4 regions of the Oceanisphaera sediminis genome follow, and region 4 is predicted to be linked to each of the others. Evidence: predicted binding sites of a transcription regulator. Region 4 holds the regulator's gene; each other region holds the start of a gene.

The links. The regulator LexA, encoded in region 4, represses DNA repair genes until DNA is damaged. The targets are predictions, from matches to a motif close to ANCTGTNTNNNNANACAGNT.
Region 1: umuD (translesion error-prone DNA polymerase V autoproteolytic subunit) is a predicted target of LexA. The motif match lies at 2,095-2,114, and genes of this name have one in related genera.
Region 2: hutI (imidazolonepropionase) is a predicted target of LexA. The motif match lies at 2,896-2,915, and genes of this name have one in related genera.
Region 3: ABD827_RS16215 (DUF4250 domain-containing protein) is a predicted target of LexA. The motif match lies at 2,417-2,436, and genes of this name have one in related genera.

Annotation. Positions count from the first base shown of each region.
Region 1 is NZ_BAABDS010000038.1:212,668-217,778, forward strand. It holds gene ABD827_RS13465 (hypothetical protein) at 1-965, shown strand, start outside; gene ABD827_RS13470 (helix-turn-helix transcriptional regulator) at 1,015-1,197, shown strand; gene ABD827_RS17840 (inovirus Gp2 family protein) at 1,441-2,019, shown strand; gene umuD (translesion error-prone DNA polymerase V autoproteolytic subunit) at 2,128-2,553, shown strand; gene umuC (translesion error-prone DNA polymerase V subunit UmuC) at 2,550-3,821, shown strand; gene ABD827_RS17845 (heavy-metal-associated domain-containing protein) at 3,823-4,146, opposite strand; gene ABD827_RS13490 (DUF2933 domain-containing protein) at 4,416-4,676, shown strand; gene ABD827_RS13495 (YVTN family beta-propeller repeat protein) at 4,772-5,111, shown strand, end outside.
Region 2 is NZ_BAABDS010000006.1:41,087-46,197, reverse strand. It holds gene hutU (urocanate hydratase) at 1-720, opposite strand, end outside; gene hutG (formimidoylglutamase) at 733-1,674, opposite strand; gene hutI (imidazolonepropionase) at 1,671-2,879, opposite strand; gene ABD827_RS02690 (YjiH family protein) at 3,081-4,391, shown strand; gene ABD827_RS02685 (YaeQ family protein) at 4,636-5,111, shown strand, end outside.
Region 3 is NZ_BAABDS010000046.1:50,698-55,808, reverse strand. It holds gene ABD827_RS16230 (SulP family inorganic anion transporter) at 1-914, opposite strand, end outside; gene ABD827_RS16225 (phosphate-starvation-inducible protein PsiE) at 1,312-1,713, shown strand; gene ABD827_RS16220 (hypothetical protein) at 1,799-2,263, opposite strand; gene ABD827_RS16215 (DUF4250 domain-containing protein) at 2,572-2,769, shown strand; gene ABD827_RS16210 (thiopurine S-methyltransferase) at 2,839-3,492, shown strand; gene ABD827_RS16205 (YjiH family protein) at 3,834-5,111, shown strand, end outside.
Region 4 is NZ_BAABDS010000026.1:196,633-201,743, reverse strand. It holds gene coxB (cytochrome c oxidase subunit II) at 1-963, opposite strand, end outside; gene lexA (transcriptional repressor LexA) at 1,616-2,224, opposite strand; gene ubiA (4-hydroxybenzoate octaprenyltransferase) at 2,345-3,208, opposite strand; gene ABD827_RS08880 (chorismate--pyruvate lyase family protein) at 3,214-3,768, opposite strand; gene ABD827_RS08875 (flagellar basal body-associated FliL family protein) at 3,895-4,287, shown strand; gene glpG (rhomboid family intramembrane serine protease GlpG) at 4,281-5,111, opposite strand, start outside.

The DNA.
Region 1 (5,111 bases), on a different contig from region 4:
TCACTGGGGTGTCAAACGCTGAGTTGCGCAAGCTGACAGGTATGACGGAGCAGCGCCTACGAGGGCAGATTAAAAATTTACTGGATAGTTCTATCCTTTGTGGTTACATGCCTGGGTTTAATGGGGGGGCTTTGTTAGGGAAAGTGAAAAGCGAGTTCGCTTTAGGTTTGTCTCATGTGGTGTTTGGTGCGTGTTCAGCCAGGTATGGTTGTGTTGATTATGAAGAGCTTGCGGTCACCTTTCTCAATGAAGCATCAGCAGTGGATGCTGTGTACTCCAGAGTTCGCTCTCTAGTCTTGAGAAGGTCTCCCGACACACAGAGTACACTTTGCTTCTTCGGGATCAAGTTTAGCGTTGATGAGCTTCGCTTTGTGTTAGATGAGAAATTCAGAGTCTATCTTCGCTGGGTGGTGCTAGCCTCCAGCTCTTACCTGATAAATGAAAGGAAAAGTTTGCTTGAGTCAGCGGTAAGGTTTTCTCTTTTTGATACACCGCCCTACAAGTCTTCAGAGTTTCATGCTGGAGAAGTGACATTCTGCAACTATATAGCCCGGAGGTTTATGAATGTAGAGGCATGTTTTGACTTTGATGGGATGGTAGTAGCTGCACTAAATCGTGACTCCTGTCAACTGACTTTCAAATTAGCTAGTTTTATCTTTCGGGCATCCTTGATGTTGGCTCGCAAAGTTAGTTTTTCTTTGAGCGAACTGAGCAAAGAGAGGTCGGGGCTGTGTAATTTCTTAATTTTTAAAGTGGGTAACGATCGCTCAATGAGGTGTTTCTCTATGCATTTCTGCGAACGTAGAGGAACTCTGCCACTTCCGGATAAGTACAGTATTAAGGTATATCCAAGCAATAAGTTACTTGATAGCGGAAGGAGATCCAAAAGGAAGGTCGATATTTTTGAGGAGGTGGGTGATATAAGCAAACTCATTGTCAGTGTGCTAGATGATGTAGAAATGTAAAATCTTACACCTCCGCCGTATCTCATGAACCATATTCAAGGAGCTGGTCATGAGATTTTTAAGACTTAAAGACGTCATCGATAAAACTGGCCTTTCTCGTTCTACTATCTACCGTCAGATTGCTGAGGGCTGTTTCCCTAAAGGTATTCCTCTCGGAGGTAAAGCCACAGGCTGGCTTGAAAGCGAGATAGAGGATTGGATGCTGGAACGCTTAGCCAAGAGAAATGGCTAAGAGGATAATCACTAAATATTTCCCTTCTGTTTTGATTTTTTTGGAGAGTTGAGCTCTTGCCGTTAACATCTGATTTCATCGGTGCCTATTTATTTTCTATTGCTTGTTTCTCTTTGTTTTAGATAGTGCTGTTGTCGGTATAGTAATATTGGGTAAATTAATTTATTGAAGGTGGTTATGAATAACGTTAGAGTTGAAATGAATACTAACTTAAGTAGATGGCATAATGAGGAGTATAACGGTATGCCAGTACTAACTGGCAATGGGCCTTGCATCACTGAGTACCTTCATAAAACACACCAGGTAATTAACACACACTTGGCATACCACAACCGAGTGTTTGCCATACGCCTGGACTTGAGGTTTCCAAGTTTTGTGAACACAGAGTGTTACTCAAGCGACGTGATAAACAGATTCATTTGCTCCCTTAGAGCAAAGCTGAAGCATGCCTATCAAAGTGCCCTGCGTCAAGGTCGCAGGGTGCATGAGCCAGGCTTGAGGTATTTATGGGCAAGGGAATTGGGCCAGGATGGTCATCCGCACTATCACTTATTACTACTGTTAAACCGGGATGCTTACTTTACCCTAGGGGACATGAGGAGCTCGGAAGGAACTCTCTACAGCAAGCTAAACTCGGCCTGGGCAACCGCCCTGGGCATTGAAGAGTTTGATACGCGAGGACTGGTGAATGTTGCAGGTACGTTCCATTGGAAGTCTGGTGAAGATATCGGGCCGCTCTTCCAAGCTGCAAGCTACATGTGCAAAGAGCACTCCAAGGAGTTTGGCATACGTCAGCATGCCTTTGGCAGCTCCAGAGGGTAGCTCTTTTCTCAGTTCTAGAGTCATGTTTAAGCCCTGATATTTTCCTTCTCTTGCCCTTCTCTACACCTGAAAATATACTGTATTAATATACAGTTAAAAGGTGTTCATATGACCATCATACTGGGCTCTCTCAGAGCCGACTCCGACTATCTGCTGCCATTACTGGTAGAGCGTGCATCATGCGGCTTTCCTAGCCCGGCACAGGACTATGTGGAGCAGGGGATTGACCTTAACGCCTACTGTATCCGACATCCTGCGGCTAGCTATCTGGTGCAGGCCAGCGGAGACAGCATGGTTGGAGTGGGGATTTACTCAGGTGACTTGCTGGTGGTGGACCGCTCTATAGAGGCGGCCCATCACCATATCGTGATTGCATGCGTGAACGGCGAGATGACCTGCAAGCGGCTGGAGCTGAAACCCCGGTTCCGGCTGGTGGCCGAAAATCCGGTATACCCGCCCATTGAGCCTGAGGAAGGAGATTCGATGGAGATTTTTGGTGTGGTAACCAACATCATCCGCCGGTTGCCGCTGTGAAACCGGTCTTTGCCCTGGTGGACTGTAATAATTTTTATGCTTCCTGCGAGCGCCTGTTTCGGCCAGATCTGAATGGCCGGCCAATCGTTGTGCTATCAAATAATGATGGCTGTGTGGTCGCTCGCAGTGCTGAAGCCAAGGCGATGGGGATTGGTATGGGCGTTCCCTATTTCAAGATTAAAGAGGCTTATGAGCGTGCCGGTGGCGTAGTATTTTCAAGCAACTACGCACTCTATGCTGACCTTTCTCGCCGGGTGATGACGGTACTGGAAATGCAGGTGCCACGGGTAGAGGTCTACTCCATTGATGAGGCTTTTCTTGATTTGAGTGGCCTCGAACACCTGGTTTCTTTGAGTGAGTTTGCGGCCGACATTCGGCAGCGTGTGCTGCGTTGGGTTGGGATCATGGTCGGCGTAGGGATTGCACCGACCAAAACCTTGGCCAAGCTTGCCAACTATGCAGCCAAACGCTGGCCGGCGACAGATGGCGTGGTGGATTTGCGTGACCCAATAAGACAGCAGAAGTTGCTGCAGTTGGTGCCGGTGGAAGAAGTGTGGGGCATCGGTCGTCGCCTGGCCCGACAGCTCAATGAGATGGGAATACGCACAGCCTGGCAACTGGCCAAGGCAAACCAGAAGGTGATCCGACGCCAGTTTTCCGTGGTGGTGGAACGGACTGTCTGTGAGCTGAATGGCCTGAGCTGCTTGGCGCTGCATGAGCAGCCTGAGCCTAAAAAACAAATTATCAGTAGCCGTAGCTTTGGCGAGAGAATAACTGAGTTTCAATCTATGCGAGAGGCTGTAAGCAAATACACCAGCCGAGCGGCGGAAAAGCTCAGGGTACAGCAGGAGTACTGCCGGCTTGTGCAGGTATCGCTCCGAACCAGTCCGTTTTCTCCGCAGGAGCCGTTCTACAGCAACAGTGCTATCGTGGAGCTGGGACTCCCAACCGCTGATAGTCGGGAGCTTGTACAGGCTGCCTGTCAGGGCTTAAGACAGATCTGGAAAGCCGGCTACCGTTATCAGAAGGCATCGGTGATGCTCACCGACTTCTGGCCGCCGGGCAGTTACCAACAAAACCTGTTCGAAACACCGTGCAGCAAGCCGAAAAGCCAAGCCTTGATGCAGGTGATGGACAACATCAACTCCTCCGGAAAGGGGAGAGTGTTCCTGGCAGCTGAAGGCATTGAGCAAGAATGGCAGATGAAACGGGGTTTTTTGTCACCGGCATACACCACCCGTATAAGTGATATTCCTAAAGTGAGTTAACCTAACTGGCATTGACTCGAAATATGGTAAGACGCATCTGGTGTTCAGAGTGAAACCCCATATCGCGATTACAAAAAAGCTCGGGGGTGTAACCGGCCTCACGGATGGCGCGCTCGACCGCGTCTATGTCTGTAACGCCTTCTACGGCTACTCGACGTGCGGAGAGGTCCACCTCAATGTCCGCCTGCGGAGCGGCGGTGGTTATTGCGGCTCGTATAACGCCCGCACAGTGACCGCAAGTCATGTCATTTACCTGAAAATTGACCATTGACGTTCCTTCTCTTGGTTCGTGATTGAATACCTGTACGATAAACCTTCCCACCATGGTAAGGTCAACACAAGAGGTACTCGTATTCTCCGGGCATTGTAAAAATTCCGACTCGTCTCCGATTGGGACGCGTCCACCGCAAGCATTGACAACCTTGCCAAGCGCACAGATACAAACTATTTCATTCGTCCGCGCCTCGCGATAGATGACAAATATGTAATCGGCCTGCAACGCGTCCGACAGGGTCACCCCGCTACAGTTCTTCTAATGGTCGCACAACGTTGGCCATGCTGAGAGTTCAGCGCAGCTCGCACAAGGAGAACACTATGAAATGCGATATCAAGATGATGCTGAAAGCGGGGGCCGGCCTGGCCGCTGTGGTAGCCGTTGCCTACGCCACCTTTCCCGCCGCCCGTGAATTGATCACTGCCTGGGCGCCAGCATTGTTCTTCCTGATTTGTCCCATGATGATGTTCTTCATGATGAAAGGCATGCAGTCTTGCCACAAAGAACAAGACATCAGGAAGCCCGAAGCACGACCGGTGCCGCTACCCGATACGAAAAACATTCTTGATGAGCGGCGTTGACGAGGCCAGTTCGACGACTGTTGTTCAACAGCGTCCAACATGCATTTGAGCCGTCTCTTCCCCCAAAACCACCTGCTTCAATTCTGGAGATTAAAATGCAGAAGTTCCGCGTTAGCTTGATTACAGCTGTTCTCGCCGCCACCATAGGAGTTGCGAATGCAGCTTCGCTAGCCAATGGAGTCGTTTATAGCGCTAATGAGGGCGATGGGTCCATCAGCGTGATCACACTAAGTTCGGGCGAAGTCCGTACGGTGGATATTCCCGTCGTGCCTCATAACGTACAAATATCGCCCAATGGCAAACTTCTCCTAGCCGTTGGCACGTCTTCCAGTGGCCATGGAGGCCATGGTGGCGAGAAGAGCGAGCCAACGACTTCAGCCGCCACGCACGGCCATGGCAGTCAGGCGGGCCTGGTGCTTTTGGATGCAGGCAAGC
Region 2 (5,111 bases), on a different contig from region 4:
GCCCTTGGCCTTGGCTTCATCGATCATGGCCAGCGCCTCGTCCAGGCTGTAGGCCTTCTTGTCGACATAACGGGTGCGCAGACGGAAGTCGATACGGGTTTCGTCACACTCAACGGTAATACAGTTGAAACCGGCCATGGTGGCGGCCAGCGGCTGAGCGCCACCCATGCCACCCAGGCCACCGGTCAGCACCCAGCGCCCCTTGGCAACACCGTTGAAGTGCTGCTTGGCCACGGCGACGAAGGTTTCGTAGGTGCCCTGCACTATGCCCTGCGAGCCGATGTAGATCCAGGAACCGGCGGTCATCTGGCCGTACATCATCAGGCCTTTCTTATCCAGCTCGTTAAAGTGTTCCCAGTTAGCCCAGTGCGGCACCAGGTTGGAGTTGGCAAGCAGCACCCGCGGGGCGTCGGCGTGGGTCTTGAACACCCCCACCGGCTTGCCGGATTGCACCAGCAGGGTCTCGTCGTCTTCCAGCCGGGTCAGTACTTCGGCAATGCGATCGAAACAGTTCCAGTCGCGGGCCGCACGGCCGATGCCACCGTACACCACCAGATCTTCGGGGCGCTCGGCCACGTCCGGGTGCAGGTTGTTGTGCAGCATGCGGTAGGCGGCCTCGGTCAGCCAGCTCTTGCAGATTTTGTTCACGCCGGTCGGTGATTCGATAACGCGGCCTGGCGCGTGGCGCTTGTCTTGCTGTGACATATTTTGCTGTGACATGGTGGGTCCCTTTTACAGTGTCAAAGTATGAATTAACCGAGCCGCCAGCCGGGCCGTGTGGCCATCGACGTCGTACTCGGGATTAAGCTCGGCCAGATCGGCAAGTCGCAACTTGCCACTGGCGGTAATCTGTTCAATCAATGGTTCAATTACATCCAGTGCTACCCCTCGGGCGGCCGGTGCGCTGACACCGGGAGCCTGGGCGGCGGGAAACACATCGATATCTATGGTCAGGTACAGGTGGTCGCAGCGACCGATAAAACTGTTCAGCTCGCGCTGCATCTCGACCAGCCGGCTCTGGGTCATGGTTCTGTCTTCCCATGTCAGTACCTGCAGCTGTTCGGCCTTGTCGAACAGGGCCCGGGTATTGGAGGCCCGGCTCACGCCCAGACAGGCATACTGGAAGGGCCAACCCTTCTGCTCACAGGCCTGGGCTATCTGGGCAAAGGGGGTGCCGGAAGACACCACAAAGCCTGGGTCGCGCAGGTCGAAATGGGCATCAAAATTGATGATGCCGATGCGCGGAGGCTGCTCCTGCGTCGCTTCTTGTGCCGTAAAGTGTTGCGCCAGACCACTCCAGGAGCCGAAGGCCACCTCGTGGCCGCCCCCCATGACGATGGGCAGTTGCCGGTGCGCCAGGCACTCGGCGACCCGGTCGGCCAGGGCACGGTGCGCCGCTTCCAGATCTTCGCCTGCACAGACCACATCGCCGGCGTCATAAACCGGGGCCGACTGGTGCCAGGCCAGGCTCGCCAGCGTCTTGCGCATGGCGGCTGGGCCCTTGGCGGCTCCGGTGCGTCCCTTGTTGCGGCGCACGCCTTCGTCGCTGCAAAAACCAATCAGGGTGGTACCCGGCTCGGCCGCGGTGCCGAACGGCTGCACCTGCTGGTGCCAGCGGGCGGTGTTGGCCTCGGGATCGGTGCGACCGGTCCAGGTGCTCATGTCGATATTCATGCAAGCTCTCCAGACACAATGCGTTGAACGAGACGGGGCAGACCCACGCTGTAGGCCAGCTCCGCCGGGTTAGTGGTGTCCCACAGGCAGAAGTCCGCCTGCAGACCGGGCGCGATGCGACCCACCTCTGCCTGCAAGCCCAGCGCCCGGGCACCGTGGGCGGTGACACCGCGCAGGGCCTCGATGGGAGTCAGGCGAAACAGAGTGCAGGCCATATTCAGCATCAGTTTCAGGCTGAAGATGGGTGAGGTGCCCGGGTTGGCGTCGGTGGCCAGCGCCATCGGCACCCGGTAACGACGCAGCAGCTCGATGGGCGGCACCCTGGTTTCGCGCAAGATGAAGAAGGCGCCGGGCAACAGGGTGGCGACGGTACCGGCCTCGGCCAGCGCCTTGACCCCGTCTTCGTCCAGATATTCGATATGATCGACCGACAAGGCGCCGGCCCGGGCGGCGGCGGCGCTGCCGCCGAGGTTGGACAACTGCTCGGTGTGCCCCTTGATAGCCAGCCCATGGGCTTTGGCGGCGGTATAGACCCGCTCGCACTGCGCGACCGAGAAGGCGATGTTTTCGCAGAACACATCCACAGCGTCGGCAAGCCCTTCGGCGGCGGCAGCCGGAATCATTTGGTTGCACACCAGCTCGATGTAGCCGTCGGCATCGTCTTTGTATTCCGGTGGCAGGGCGTGGGCGCCGAGCAATGTGGTGACTACCCGAACCGGCAGCTCGCGGCCAAGGCGGCGCGCCACCCGCAGCATCTTCAATTCGTTGTCCAGATCCAGTCCGTAACCGGACTTGATTTCGACCGTGGTGGCGCCGTCGGCCATCAGGGCCTGCAGGCGGGGTTTGGCGCTCTCGAACAGCTCGTCTTCGGTGGCGGCACGGGTGGCCCGCACCGTGCTGATGATACCGCCGCCGGCACGGGCGATTTCTTCGTAGCTTTTACCTTCCAGCCGGGCTTCAAATTCGCCGGCGCGGTTGCCGCCGAACACCAGGTGGGTATGGCAGTCAATCAGTCCGGGGGTCATCAGGGCACCCTGGGCATCGATGCACTCGAAACCGGATTGATCATCGGTATTCAGTTCGCTCATCGGCTTGAGCCAGGCAATCCGGCCTTGCTGTACGGCCACCGCCATCGGCTCGGCGGCCGTATTCAGGCCATCAAACAGAATGGCATTCAACCAGAGGCGTGATGATGACTGAATCATGGGAATGTCCTTGATAAGCAATTTGTATATACATTTAATCCTATTTTTTTTATCTGGCAACCCCCAGAAAGTGAATTGAGCAAAAAATTTGACTCAACCCACACTATAAGCATAGGAGCCATTAACTTTTATTGTCTTTGTATATACATTGTACATTCATTATCCACATCGGTTACTCATCGCTAGTGACAAGGAGTTCTCATGAATCGGGTTACGGAGCAATCTAACGTCCCCGGCAAAGCCATCGGCCGGCTGCTCGGGTTGAGTACCGTCGGCATTTTTATCTTCTTCATTCCCATCAGCCTGCAGGGCAAGACCAGTATTCCGCTGGATCATATGGTCGGCTGGCTGCGTGCCGCCCTGGGTGAAACCGGCGCCGGCTGGTATGCCATGGCGATGATACTGGCGGGGGCGGTTTACCCGCTGATTACCGGGTGCTGGAAGCACAGTCTGACCGACCGCGTTTTTCTGCTGCTGAAGTGGCTGGGTGTTATCGCCGGCGCGCTGGCGCTCACCGGTGCCGGGCCCGCCGCCCTGCAGACGCCGGACATGCTGCCGTTTCTGTTCAACAAACTGGTGATTTCGGTGGGGCTGATCGTGCCCATCGGCTCGGTGTTTCTGGCCTTTCTGGTGGGCTATGGCCTGCTGGAAGCCATCGGTATTCTGGTGCAAAAGCTGATGCAGCCCATCTGGCGCACGCCGGGCCGCTCCGCCATCGATGCGGTCGCCTCCTTCGTCGGCAGCTACTCCATCGGCCTGCTGATCACCAACCGGGTCTATGTGTCCGGCCATTACTCGGCCCGGGAAGCGGCCATTATCGCCACCGGTTTTTCCACCGTGTCCGCCACCTTCATGATTATCGTGGCCAAAACGCTGGGGCTGATGGAGATCTGGAACCAGTACTTCTGGCTGACCCTGCTGATCACCTTTGTGGTCACCGCCATCACGGTACGACTACCGCCACTGTCACGGCTGGATAACCGGGCCGAGCACCGGGAGCCGGCCTGCGAGAACGGCAACCGTCTGGGTATTGCCTGGCAGAATGGTCTGGAGATTGCCGAGCAGGCGCCGAGTCTCGGCAGGAACGTCGTCGACAACTTCAAGGACGGCCTGGTGATGACCATCAGCATATTGCCGTCCATCATGTCGGTGGGGCTGATTGGCCTGCTGGTGGCCAAGTACACGCCGATGTTCGACTGGCTGGGCTATCTGTTCTATCCGGTGACCTGGCTGTGGGGAGTGGAAGACGGCATGCTGCTGTCCAAGGCCACCGCCTCGGGGCTGGCGGAAATGTTTCTGCCGGCGCTGTTGATGGCCGAAGCCGACTTTGTCGCCCGCTTCGCCGCCGGTGTGGTGTGTGTGTCGTCGATTCTGTTCTTCTCGGCGTCCATCCCCTGCATTCTGGCCACCCGACTGCCGCTGAAAGTGGGTACCCTGGTGCTGGTTTGGTTTATCCGCGCCTTTTTAAGCCTGCTGCTGGCCATTCCCGTGGCCATGCTGATCGCCCCCTGACCCCTACCAACAGCTTAGAACTTGAAGGCAGCGACCGAGTACCCCTAAGCAGACCCTCTGCGCCAGGGAAGGCGCGGTGGAGCCCCCAGGGAGGGGTTTACGGCGTGTCTGCGTGCGGTACTCGGTTGGTGTTTAAACTCTCGGGGTTACTATTAAACTTCCTCTCACCGGCCACCTCCACGCTCCGGGCTGGCTCCAGCTGCGGCTTACCGTTAAGATGTTGCCTTTTACACGAGACGACCTCATGGCCCTGACCGCCACCCTGCATAAAGTCCGCATGAATATCAGCGACTTGCACCGACACTATTACCAGGAACACAGCCTGACCGTGGCCCAGCATCCGTCCGAAACCGACACCCGGCTGATGGTGCGTCTGCTGGCTTTTATGCGCCACGCAGATGAAGATCTGAGCTTTACCAAGGGCTTGAGCACCGACGACGAGCCCGAGCTATGGCAGAAATCGCCGGATGGCCGCACTCTGTTGTGGGTCGAGTTGGGTGAGCCCAGCGTCAAGCGCATCAAACAGGCGCTGTCCCGGGCCGAGCAGGTGGTGGTGTACAGCTATGGCGGGCGCAGCGCCCAGGAATGGTGGAACAAGCATCAAACCGAGCTGGGCCAGTTGCCCCGGCTGCAGATTTATCACCTGGCCGACCCGCAACCGGCACAACTGGCCGAGCTCTGCCAACGTAGTATCGATTTGTTTGCCACCCTGCAGGAAAG
Region 3 (5,111 bases), on a different contig from region 4:
AGCAATACCACGCCCGCCACCAGGGTAGAGAGCCGGCCGCGACCGCCGGATTTAACGTTGATCACCGACTGGCCAATCATGGCACAACCGGCCATGCCGCCCAGGGCGCCGGTGGCAAGGTTGGCCAGGCCCTGGCCCTTGCATTCCCGGTTTTTGTCACTCTTGGTGTCGGTCAGATCGTCCACTATGGTGGCGGTCATCATCGACTCGAGCAGACCGACGATGGCCAGCGACAGGGAGTAGGGGAAGATAATGGCGAGAGTTTCAAAGTTGAGCGGAACCTCGGGCCACAGGAAAACCGGCAGGCTGTCGGGCAGCTCGCCCATGTCACCCACGGTGCGGATATCGATACCGAAGGCAATGGCGACCAGAGTCAGGCTGACGATGCACACCAGCGGCGAAGGCAGCAGCTTGCCCACCACCGGGACCAGCGGCAACAGGTAGATAATGCCCAGGCCGGCGGCGGTCATGGCATAGACATGCCAGGTGACGTTGGTCAGTTCGGGCAGCTGGGCCATGAAGATAAGAATGGCCAGGGCGTTGACGAAGCCGGTCACCACCGAGCGGGACACAAAGCGCATCAGCTCGCCCAGGCGTAAATAGCCGGCGAGGATCTGCAGTACACCACACAACAGCGTGGCGGCCAGCAGGTATTGCAGGCCGTGCTCCTTGACCAGGGTGACCATCAGCAGCGCCATGGCGCCGGTAGCGGCAGAAATCATGCCCGGACGGCCACCGGCGAAGGCGATAACCACCGCCATGCTGAAGGAAGCATAAAGACCGATTTTAGGATCGACGCCGGCGATAATGGAAAAGGCGATGGCTTCCGGGATCAGCGCCAGGGCGACCACCAGGCCGGCGAGCACGTCTCCCCTTATGTTGAAGAACCAGGTTTGCTTGATGTTCGGTAGCATTATTAATTGTTCCAGGGTTGTGGGTGAGTGTCGCACCGGCGTGGCATCGAGGCGGGCGCAGCGGTACGGATTCAACAGAGATATGAACAAGGCAAAATGCTCGCACAGTGGCGAGGCAAGACGCGGGTAAACGCAATGATGCAGGATATGGGCTAGGGCGGCGTGTTCGCTTTATTCAAAAAGTTCATACAAGTTTAATTTCTTATAAGTTATATGAGTGAGAGCGCGGTTATTATAGGGGGCTGCACCGGTGGTAACAAGACCGGATCCGGTGGCCATGGGTCACGCGGTCGTCCCTTTTTCGAGCGGATCTGCGTGTAGACCGGAGAGCAGGCAGCGTCAGGATAGCGGATCTACGAGCAAGGTATCCTGTTTACATCATTTATAAGGGGAGTCTATGAGTAATAACCGCATGCTGGGTAGTAAGGTACTGGATGTGTTACAGCATATTGGTCTCATCATAGTGGCGGCGTCCACCGTGGTGGCGGTGGGCATCGAAATCGGCCATATGTGGCGGGCCGGAACCGTGACACTGGCCGACTTGCTGCTGATGTTCATCTATCTGGAAGTGCTGGCGATGGTGGCCATATACCTGCGATCCGGCAAGTTGCCCATTCGCATACCGCTGTATATTGCCATCGTGGCCCTGGCCCGCTACATGATTCTGGATATGAAGGGCATGGACAGTTTACGTTTGATCACGGTAGCCGGTGCCGCTCTGGTACTGGCGGTGGCCATACTGGTGATCCGCTACGGCCACGTCAAATATCCTTACGACAAGGATGAAGGCGGGCACTGAGAATGCACCGAATATCCCTGGCACTCATTGCCTCTTGATATCGCCTCTTCTTCATGCCGCCACGGATGGCGGCTTACCCTCGGTATCAGCGAATCGAACCACAGTATCCTCTCGTCAATCCACGGCCCGCTGTTTCTCCGGTCGCGAGTCTCCTGTATCGGGTGATGCCGGTTTTGCCGGGCGAAGCGTCCATCATGGCCGGGCTGGCGGCACATCGTGGCTGAACCAGCGTCGGGGGTCTGTCGGTCGGCGTGATAATGAACATGCTTTGCCCTCGATGACCCGGTAAAGGCAACGCCGCGCCGCCTGGCTGCCAGCACACCAGGGCGGCAATGCCGGTACAGGCCCTGGCCTGTTGCAGCAGTGATTCGGATGCCCTTTTTACTTCTATGACCCGTGCCGGATTGACGCCGGCGTCAATCAGTATTCGGCGTGACAGCGGTGCCGGGCCATTGGCGATCAGTATCCAGCCCCGGTTTTGCCGACTGATGACGGCCAGGCTGGCCAGTAACCGTGCCTGTTGTACCCGACTCCAGTGTGTAATACGCATGATGTTATTGTCGGTTTCATTCGGCGTAAGCGGACCCTGAGGCGCAGATGAAACAGTCTGCTTACGAGATAGCTGTTCACGGAATAACTGTTCACGGGTTAACTGTTCACGGGTTAACAAGAGGGTGGCCATACAGGTTCCTTGTTGCTCGGTTACTGTTTTTATATACAGTAATGGTCGATGGCGTATCGGTCAACAAGATACTGTTCAAATATACAGTAAGTTTTAACGAGGCAGTATTTTTCGACCCGACTATAGTATTCGTTGATCTCGCTATCTCGAGCGAAAATACCAGACAGGAGAACAAGATGGACAAGACGTTGCTGGAGCGAATGGATAATCACATGGTGCTGAGCATTCTGAACGAGAAGCTGCGGTTGGAGTGCGACAGCCTCACCGCCTTGCTGTCCCGTTACGAGCTGGACAGCGGCCGAATAATGGCGCGCATGGCGCAAATAGGTTACCGCTACGATCCGGGCAGCAATCAGTTCAAACCCGGGGCTTGATGGACAGGCTATCGAGCTGCGATAGTGCCGGTTTTATTAAGGTCAACAGACCTAACCATGGGAGTCGAGATGGAAGCGGAGTTCTGGCATCAGCGTTGGCAGTCGTCGCGCATCGGGTTTCATCGCCAGCAGGTTAACCCTCAGTTAAGCCGATTCTGGCCCCAATTACCGCTCTTGCAGCAGACCGAGGTACTGGTGCCGCTGTGTGGTAAAAGCCGGGACATGCACTGGCTGGTGGAGCAGGGGCATACGGTGGCGGGGTTCGAGCTGTCGCCACTGGCGGTGCAGGATTTTTTCACCGAGGCCGGGCTGGCACCCGAACTGGAGCAATCTGGTCATTATCGATGCTGGCACGCCGGTCGAATATGGTTGTATGAAGGCGACTTCTTTCAGGCCGACAGCCTGGCGCGTCGTTTTGATGCCGCCTATGACAGGGCGGCGCTGATTGCCCTGCCCGAGCCGATGCGGGTCGCCTACGCGGACTTGCTGGCACGTTTGCTCAATCCGGGTGCGACCCTGCTGCTGATCACCGTGGATTATGCGCCCATTCAGCAACAATCGCCGCCCTTTGCGGTATCGGAGGCGGACGTTCGGCGGCTGTTTGAACCCCATTTCACCGTTGAGCGGCTGGGCCGGATAGAAGAAGGACCAAGCAACCCCGGGGTAGCGTCCGGCGAGCGGCAATTTTTTGATGAATTGTGTTTTGTATTGCATCGAAAGTGAATATGTCATGTGTTCTCGAGGCTGCTGCGGCAGCCTTTTTTGTTTTTGTGCGCTGGGTCGGTTTCCATGCTCTCCAAAAGCCCCTATACTCCCGCCTGTTTTTAACAATGTGGAACAAAAATCTAACATAACCTTGTTTGTTGGGGGTATGTTTTGATTTTTGCTTTTGATTAAATATATTTGGCTGTAAAATAAGTATTCAGCAAGACCATCCTTCATTGATAGATTATTCATTTGTGGGCTGGTTTTATTCCTTTGTGTCGTGCTGAGCTGCATAAAAAAGCAGTTTTTACTTTTTTTTTAGCCGAGTTGGGTATGGACCCGATAAGGAAGGAGTCACCATGGAAAAGACCTTGAAGGGGCAGGCCGCGGTCGGTAAACGCAATCTGCTGATGTTTTTATTGCCCTCGCTGCTGGGTATTCTGCTGTTCATGACCCCGGTCAGCTATAACGGCGATCTGACCATCATGATAGCGGTGCTGGCCAAGAGCCTGCAGGCATTGCTGGCCGGATCGCTGACCAGCATAGTGACCGCGATTGTCAGCCTGTCGGCACTGGTGTCCGTGTTTGCCACCCTGTTCAAACCGACCTTTATCACCCGTAGTTCTTTTTTGAATACCCTGTTCAATGTGAGCCCGGTGTGGTTGATCAGCCGACTGCTGGGTGCGGTATTCGTGGTGATGGTGTATACCCAGACCGGCCCCGAGATACTGTACAGCGGCGACACCGGCGGCCTGGTGCTGAACGATTTGATGCCGGTGCTGTTCGCGGTGTTCATTTTTGCCGGCCTGCTGTTGCCCTTGCTGCTGGACTTTGGCCTGCTGGAATTTGTTGGTACCCTGCTGACCGGCATCATGCGTCCGGTGTTTCGTTTGCCCGGCCGCTCGGCGGTAGACTGTATGGCCTCCTGGCTGGGCGATGGCAGCGTGGGTATTCTGCTGACCAGCAAACAGTACGAAGGCCATCATTACACCCAGCGTGAAGCGGCGGTGATCGGCACCACCTTCTCGGCGGTGTCCATCACCTTCAGTCTGGTGGTGCTGGCTCAGGTGAAGCTGGAGCACATGTTTATTCCTTTCTATATCGCGGTGTGTGTGGCCGGCATAGTGGCGGCCATCGTGGTGCCACGTCTGCCGCCCCTGTGCTGGAAGAAAGATACCTTCATCAACGGCGAAGCGCGTCCGGCCGATGGCGAAGTGACCCCGGCCGGTTACTCCCGCCTGAGTCATGGCTATCATCTGGCACTGGCTCGTGCCGGCAAGGTAGAAAGCCTGGGCCAGGTGGCGCGTACCGGTATTCACAATGCCCTGGATATGCTGCTGGGGGTACTGCCGGTGGTCATGGCCTTCGGTACCCTGGCGCTGGTGATTGCCGAAACCACGCCGCTGTTCAGCTGGCTGGGCATGCCTTTTGTGCCGCTGCTGGAACTGCTGCAGATTCCGGAAGCCGCCGCCGCCTCCGAGACCATGGTGGTCGGGTTTGCCGACATGTTCATTCCCGCCATTCTGGCGACGTCCATCGAGAGCGATCTGACCCGCTTTGTGATTGCCGCCCTGTCGGTGACCCAGCTTATCTATATGTCGGAAGTCGGCGCCCTGCTGCTGGGCAGCAAGATCCCG
Region 4 (5,111 bases):
CACGATATCGATATGGGCGGCCCTGTCGTTGAGAACCATCTCGCTGCCCTTGAGTGCCGGAAAGGCGCCGGGTATGCCTTCGCCACTGGCCTGGTGACAGGCGGCACAGTGGCGTTGATAAACCTGCTCACCAAGCTGCATCAACTCGTCCTGGGTCATTTCCATCGCCAACAGCTGCTGTTCGGCGGCCTTGGCTGCGTCCTGCTCGGCCCGGGTGTCAGCCAGCCAACCGTCGAATTCCTCGGGCGTTCGGGCATCCACCACTATCGGCATGAAACCGTGATCCTTGCCGCACAGCTCGGCACACTGACCGCGATACAGACCGGGCTGATTGATGCGGGTCCAGGCTTCGTTGATAAAACCGGGAATGGCGTCTTTCTTCACCGCAAACGCCGGCATCCACCAGGAGTGGATAACGTCATCGGAGGTGATCAGGAAACGAATCTTGCGGTCGGTGGGCAGCACCAGCGGCTGGTCGACTTCAATCAGGTAATTTTCACCCTTGGCGACCGTTCCCTGAATTTGCTGCGGCAAGGTGGCCAGCAGGCTGTAGAACTCGACCCCCTGATCGAAGTACCGGTAATGCCACTTCCACTGAGACCCGGTGATCTGCACGGTGAGATCGGATTCTGAGGCATCTTCCATCGCCACCAGGGTACGAGTGGCGGGCACCGCCATGGCGATCAGAATGATAAAGGGGATCAGGGTCCAGAGGATCTCGACCTTGGTACTTTCATGAAACTGCGCCGCCCGGGCACCCTTGGATTTTCGATGGTGAATAATGGCCCAGAACATGACCCCGAATACCAGCAGGCCGATAATCGCGCAGATAATCAGTATGGTCATATGCAGGCCATACACCTTTTGGCTGATATCGGTGACCCCTTCGGTCATGTTCAAACGAGCTTGCGCTCTTGCAGGCAGCGTTGCCAGCAGGGACAACAGCAGAATAATCGGCTTCACACGCACCCCCAAAAGTTCTTCCTGTATTTTTGGTGCACTCGTCTAACGAGTCAGTGCTTGTCGGGCTACCACATCCCTCGGCCCGGCACTCACTAAGTAAAGCACTGATAATGAAAAAGTAAAAAATTGAAGTAAAAAAGGAAGTTAGGCCGATCCCATGAACAGTGGTCTATTCCATCGCTGTGTAAACATCGGACAAAGGGCCCACTCCACCGGCCCGCTTCAAGCACCTCCTTGTGACGCTCAGCACATGACATCCCTGTCATGTGATGGCCGCTGGAGCAGATCCCTTTGTCCTCCTTGATACTCCGGCATGGCCTGTTGGCGCCGCCTTCTGGCTACTCGGTGCTCAAGAAGAGGCAACAGAGAACGACCCCCTCGACCGTGAAATGCTATGGACGGCATTTCCGAGCCCCCATGGGGCAGCTTGCTGCCGTATATCTTTGTTGGGTAATGGACCGAGTATCCAGTGAATATTCGCAGCCGGTTACCCAGCAAAGATGGCTAGCCCAGTGGCGTGTCGAGGGAGGCGGCTGTGTTGCCTCTGGTCTGAGGCACAAATATGATCAGATACTTAATGGAGTTGATGGAAGGAAACGAAAAACGGGGCAGATCAACTGCCCCGGAGTGCGCTGTTCAGAGCAAGGGGAAATCAGAAGTCGGCGTTGCGGATCACCCCGACGGCCAGGCCTTCGATGGTCAGCTCCTGAGTACGCAGGTCCACCTCGATGGGAGCAAGTTCCTCGTTTTCGGGCAACAGGCTGACCTTGCTGCCCTGACGCCGAAAGCGCTTGACCGTGACTTCATCGTCCAGCCGGGCGACAACCACCTGGCCATTGCGCACTTCCCGGGTTTTATGTACCGCCAGCAGATCGCCGTCCATGATGCCGATGTTCTTCATGCTCATGCCCTTTACCCGCAGCAGAAAATCGGCCGACGGATGAAACAGGGACGGATCCAGCTTGTAGTGGCTCTCGATATGCTGCTGGGCCAGAATGGGCTCACCGGCGGCAACGCGTCCGATCAGCGGCAGCCCCAATTCCTCTTCTTCCTCGGCGAGGCGAATACCACGAGAGGTGCCGGGCATCATGGTGATGACGCCTTTTTTAGCCAGCGCCTTGAGGTGCTCTTCGGCGGCATTCGCCGATTTAAAGCCCAGCGTCCGGGCAATTTCGGCGCGGGTCGGCGGCATCCCGGTCTGCTGAATATGCTCTTTGATGATCTCCAGTACCTGAGACTGGCGAGGCGTAAGGGCTTTCATAATGGACCTGTTTTTTTATACAGTTAACTGTCAGTATATCCAGTAAATCCGACAGGGCAAGCATAAAATCCGAGCCCTTCCTGCGACCGGTATCCTTGCATCAGCCACCACCCGCTGTGGTTACAGCAACGTCAGTACCACGCCGGCGAATACCAGCATGCCGACGTAGTTGTTGTTGAGAAAGGCGCCGAAACAGGCCATGCGCTCCCGGTCGCGGATCTGCCGCTGCTGGTACACAAACAGGCCGGCCGCACCCAGCAGGCTCCAGTAAAAAATGGGGCCAAGGGCAAAGGCCTGGCCGGCCGCCACCAGCAACATCAGGGTCACTAGCTGCAACAGACCGACTGCCAGCTTGTCACGACGACCAAACAGGATGGCGGTCGACTTGACGCCGATTTTAAGGTCATCGTCTCGATCCACCATGGCATACATGGTGTCGTAGGCGATGGTCCAGGTCAGATTGGCGGCGAACAGCAGCCAGAGTCCCGGCGGCAGGCTGTTGCTCTGGGCGGCGAAGGCCATGGGAATGGCCCAGGAAAAGGCGATGCCCAGAAACAGCTGCGGCAGGTTGGTGTAGCGTTTCATGAAGGGATAAAGCGCCGCCCAGCCCAGGCCAGCCACCGCCAGTTGTATGGTCAGGGCGTTGGTGGTCAGCACCAGCAGGAAGGAGATACCCACCAGCAGGGCGAAAAAGCCCAGCGCCTGCTTTTCGGTCAGCTCGCCACTCGGCAGCGGCCGGGCATGGGTACGCTTGACGTGCCCGTCGATATGACGGTCCGCGTAATCGTTGATTACACAACCGGCGGAGCGCATCGAAAACACCCCGGCAACAAACACCAGCAGCAGCCAGAACGAAGGCCGGCCCTCACCGGCTATCCAGATCGCCCACAGGGTCGGCCACAGCAGCAATAGGGTGCCGATGGGTTTGTCGAGTCGGGCCAGCGCCATATAGGCACGCCAGCGAGGTCGGGATGGGGTAGTCATGGCAGTCATTTATTTCCTTCCTGATAGGCCTGCGCCTGCGGTAAAAACAGCTCGGTCACCAAGACACCGGCCCTGCCGGTAGACAACAGCGAACGCCGGGCCCAGGGCAAATAATCCTTTGCTGACGGCACTATGTCCTGCATTTGAGTCAACTGCTGCCACTGCGGAGTCGTCAGTTGGGCAAATTCGAACTCGCTGCGCAGTAATTGAGGATCTTCAAACAACAATTCGCCCAGCGCCCGCTGACCCAGCCCGCCCAGCGCCGGCACCGCATTCAGGGTCGAGGGAGAATACAGGGAGCTGGCATAAACCCAGGGCTGTTCATCGCAGAGCAGCAACACTTCACGGCAAAAGGCACGATCGGCGCCAATCCATGCGGCCTGAGTCGGGGTAAGGGATATTTCGGCGGTGGTGCGCTGTAACTGAACCCGAAACTGCCGGCAATGACGACGCAACCGTTCGGTCAGAGAGCCGGTATCCTGTAGCCAGTGGCACAATAGCCGCTGAGACTGCGGCAACTCCGGCCCCCAGTGCCAGGCATGATCGGCGGTGTTAGTCACTGGCACTTCCTGAAATGGTAAAACACATGCTCGAATCGCTTCATTATTCTGAAAAATACGTATTCACTTGACCGGCCAGTGCTTTATTTAAACAATACTCTTATTATTCAAATAGAAAGGCTTGCGATGTTTCGCTTTATTGCACTTTGTATCCTGTTGACTGCCGGTCAGCTTCACGCTCAGGAGACGGCTCCCGAAGGGCCCTTATACTACACCATGACGCCGGACATTATTACCAACTACCAGAATTCGGGGCAGACCCTGGGTTATATTCGAGTGTCCGTCGATTTGATGCTGAAAAGTGCCGACAAGATGCCGCTGGTGGAGCAGCATATGCCGCTGCTGCGCGATGCCATCAACAACCTGCTGGCAGAGCAGAACCAGCAGGAAATTCGCTCGCTGGAAGTACGCAACGAGCTGGCGCAGCAAGGACAGCAGCGACTCAACGATTTACTGCTGAAAGAAACCGGCGAAACACCGATTCATCGCCTGCTGTTTACCAAGTTCCTGTATCAGTAAGCACGACGACCACGATCAAACCAGGCCTGTAACAGTCCGATCAGCCCACCGCCCAGGTGGGCCAGATTGGCCACCGGACCCAGCACGCCGGCAAAGCCCAGCACCAGCCAGACCACCATGAACACCGCCATGCCGTCCGGCAGCCCTATGCCGCGGGCCGGGTTGAGCCGCCCCGACAACCACACATAGGCCAGCAGGGCATACACCACCCCCGACAGCCCACCGAAGCGGGGGCCGCTGGCCCAGAACTGCATCAGGTTGGGCAGCACGCCCGCCACCAACAGCAACAGCAGCAACTTGCCATGCCCCAGCCGCCGCTCGACCATGCCGCCCAGATACCACCACCAGAACAGGTTGAATACCAGATGCATGAGGGAGAAATGCAGCAGTGCCGGCGTAAAGGCGCGCCAAAACTCCGCGCCCAGCAGTTGACTCCAGTCGGACGGAAACGCCAGCAGCCCGAACATCGGCAAGCCCAACTGACTCAGGCCATAAATGGCCACGCAGGCGAGCAGCACCAGCATGTTGACCGGTCCGGTTTGGCGCAACAGATCCCGGGCAAGCCCGGGTCTGTTTGCGTCGGTGCTGAAATGCGCATGGGTGTCGCCCTGGCGCCAGGACGCATCCTGATAGCGTGGATGCAGCGGTTCGGCGATAAAACGCTTCACTTCCTGCTGGGCCTGCTGATAACGGACCTCGTTAACCAGCCAGATGCTGACGTTGTTGTCATCATCCAGCGTCAGCTCACACTTGAGGCCCATATCGGCCAGGTAATCGACGAACGACTGGGCCCGGCGCGGATCATCCAGCACCAGCAGCAGTTT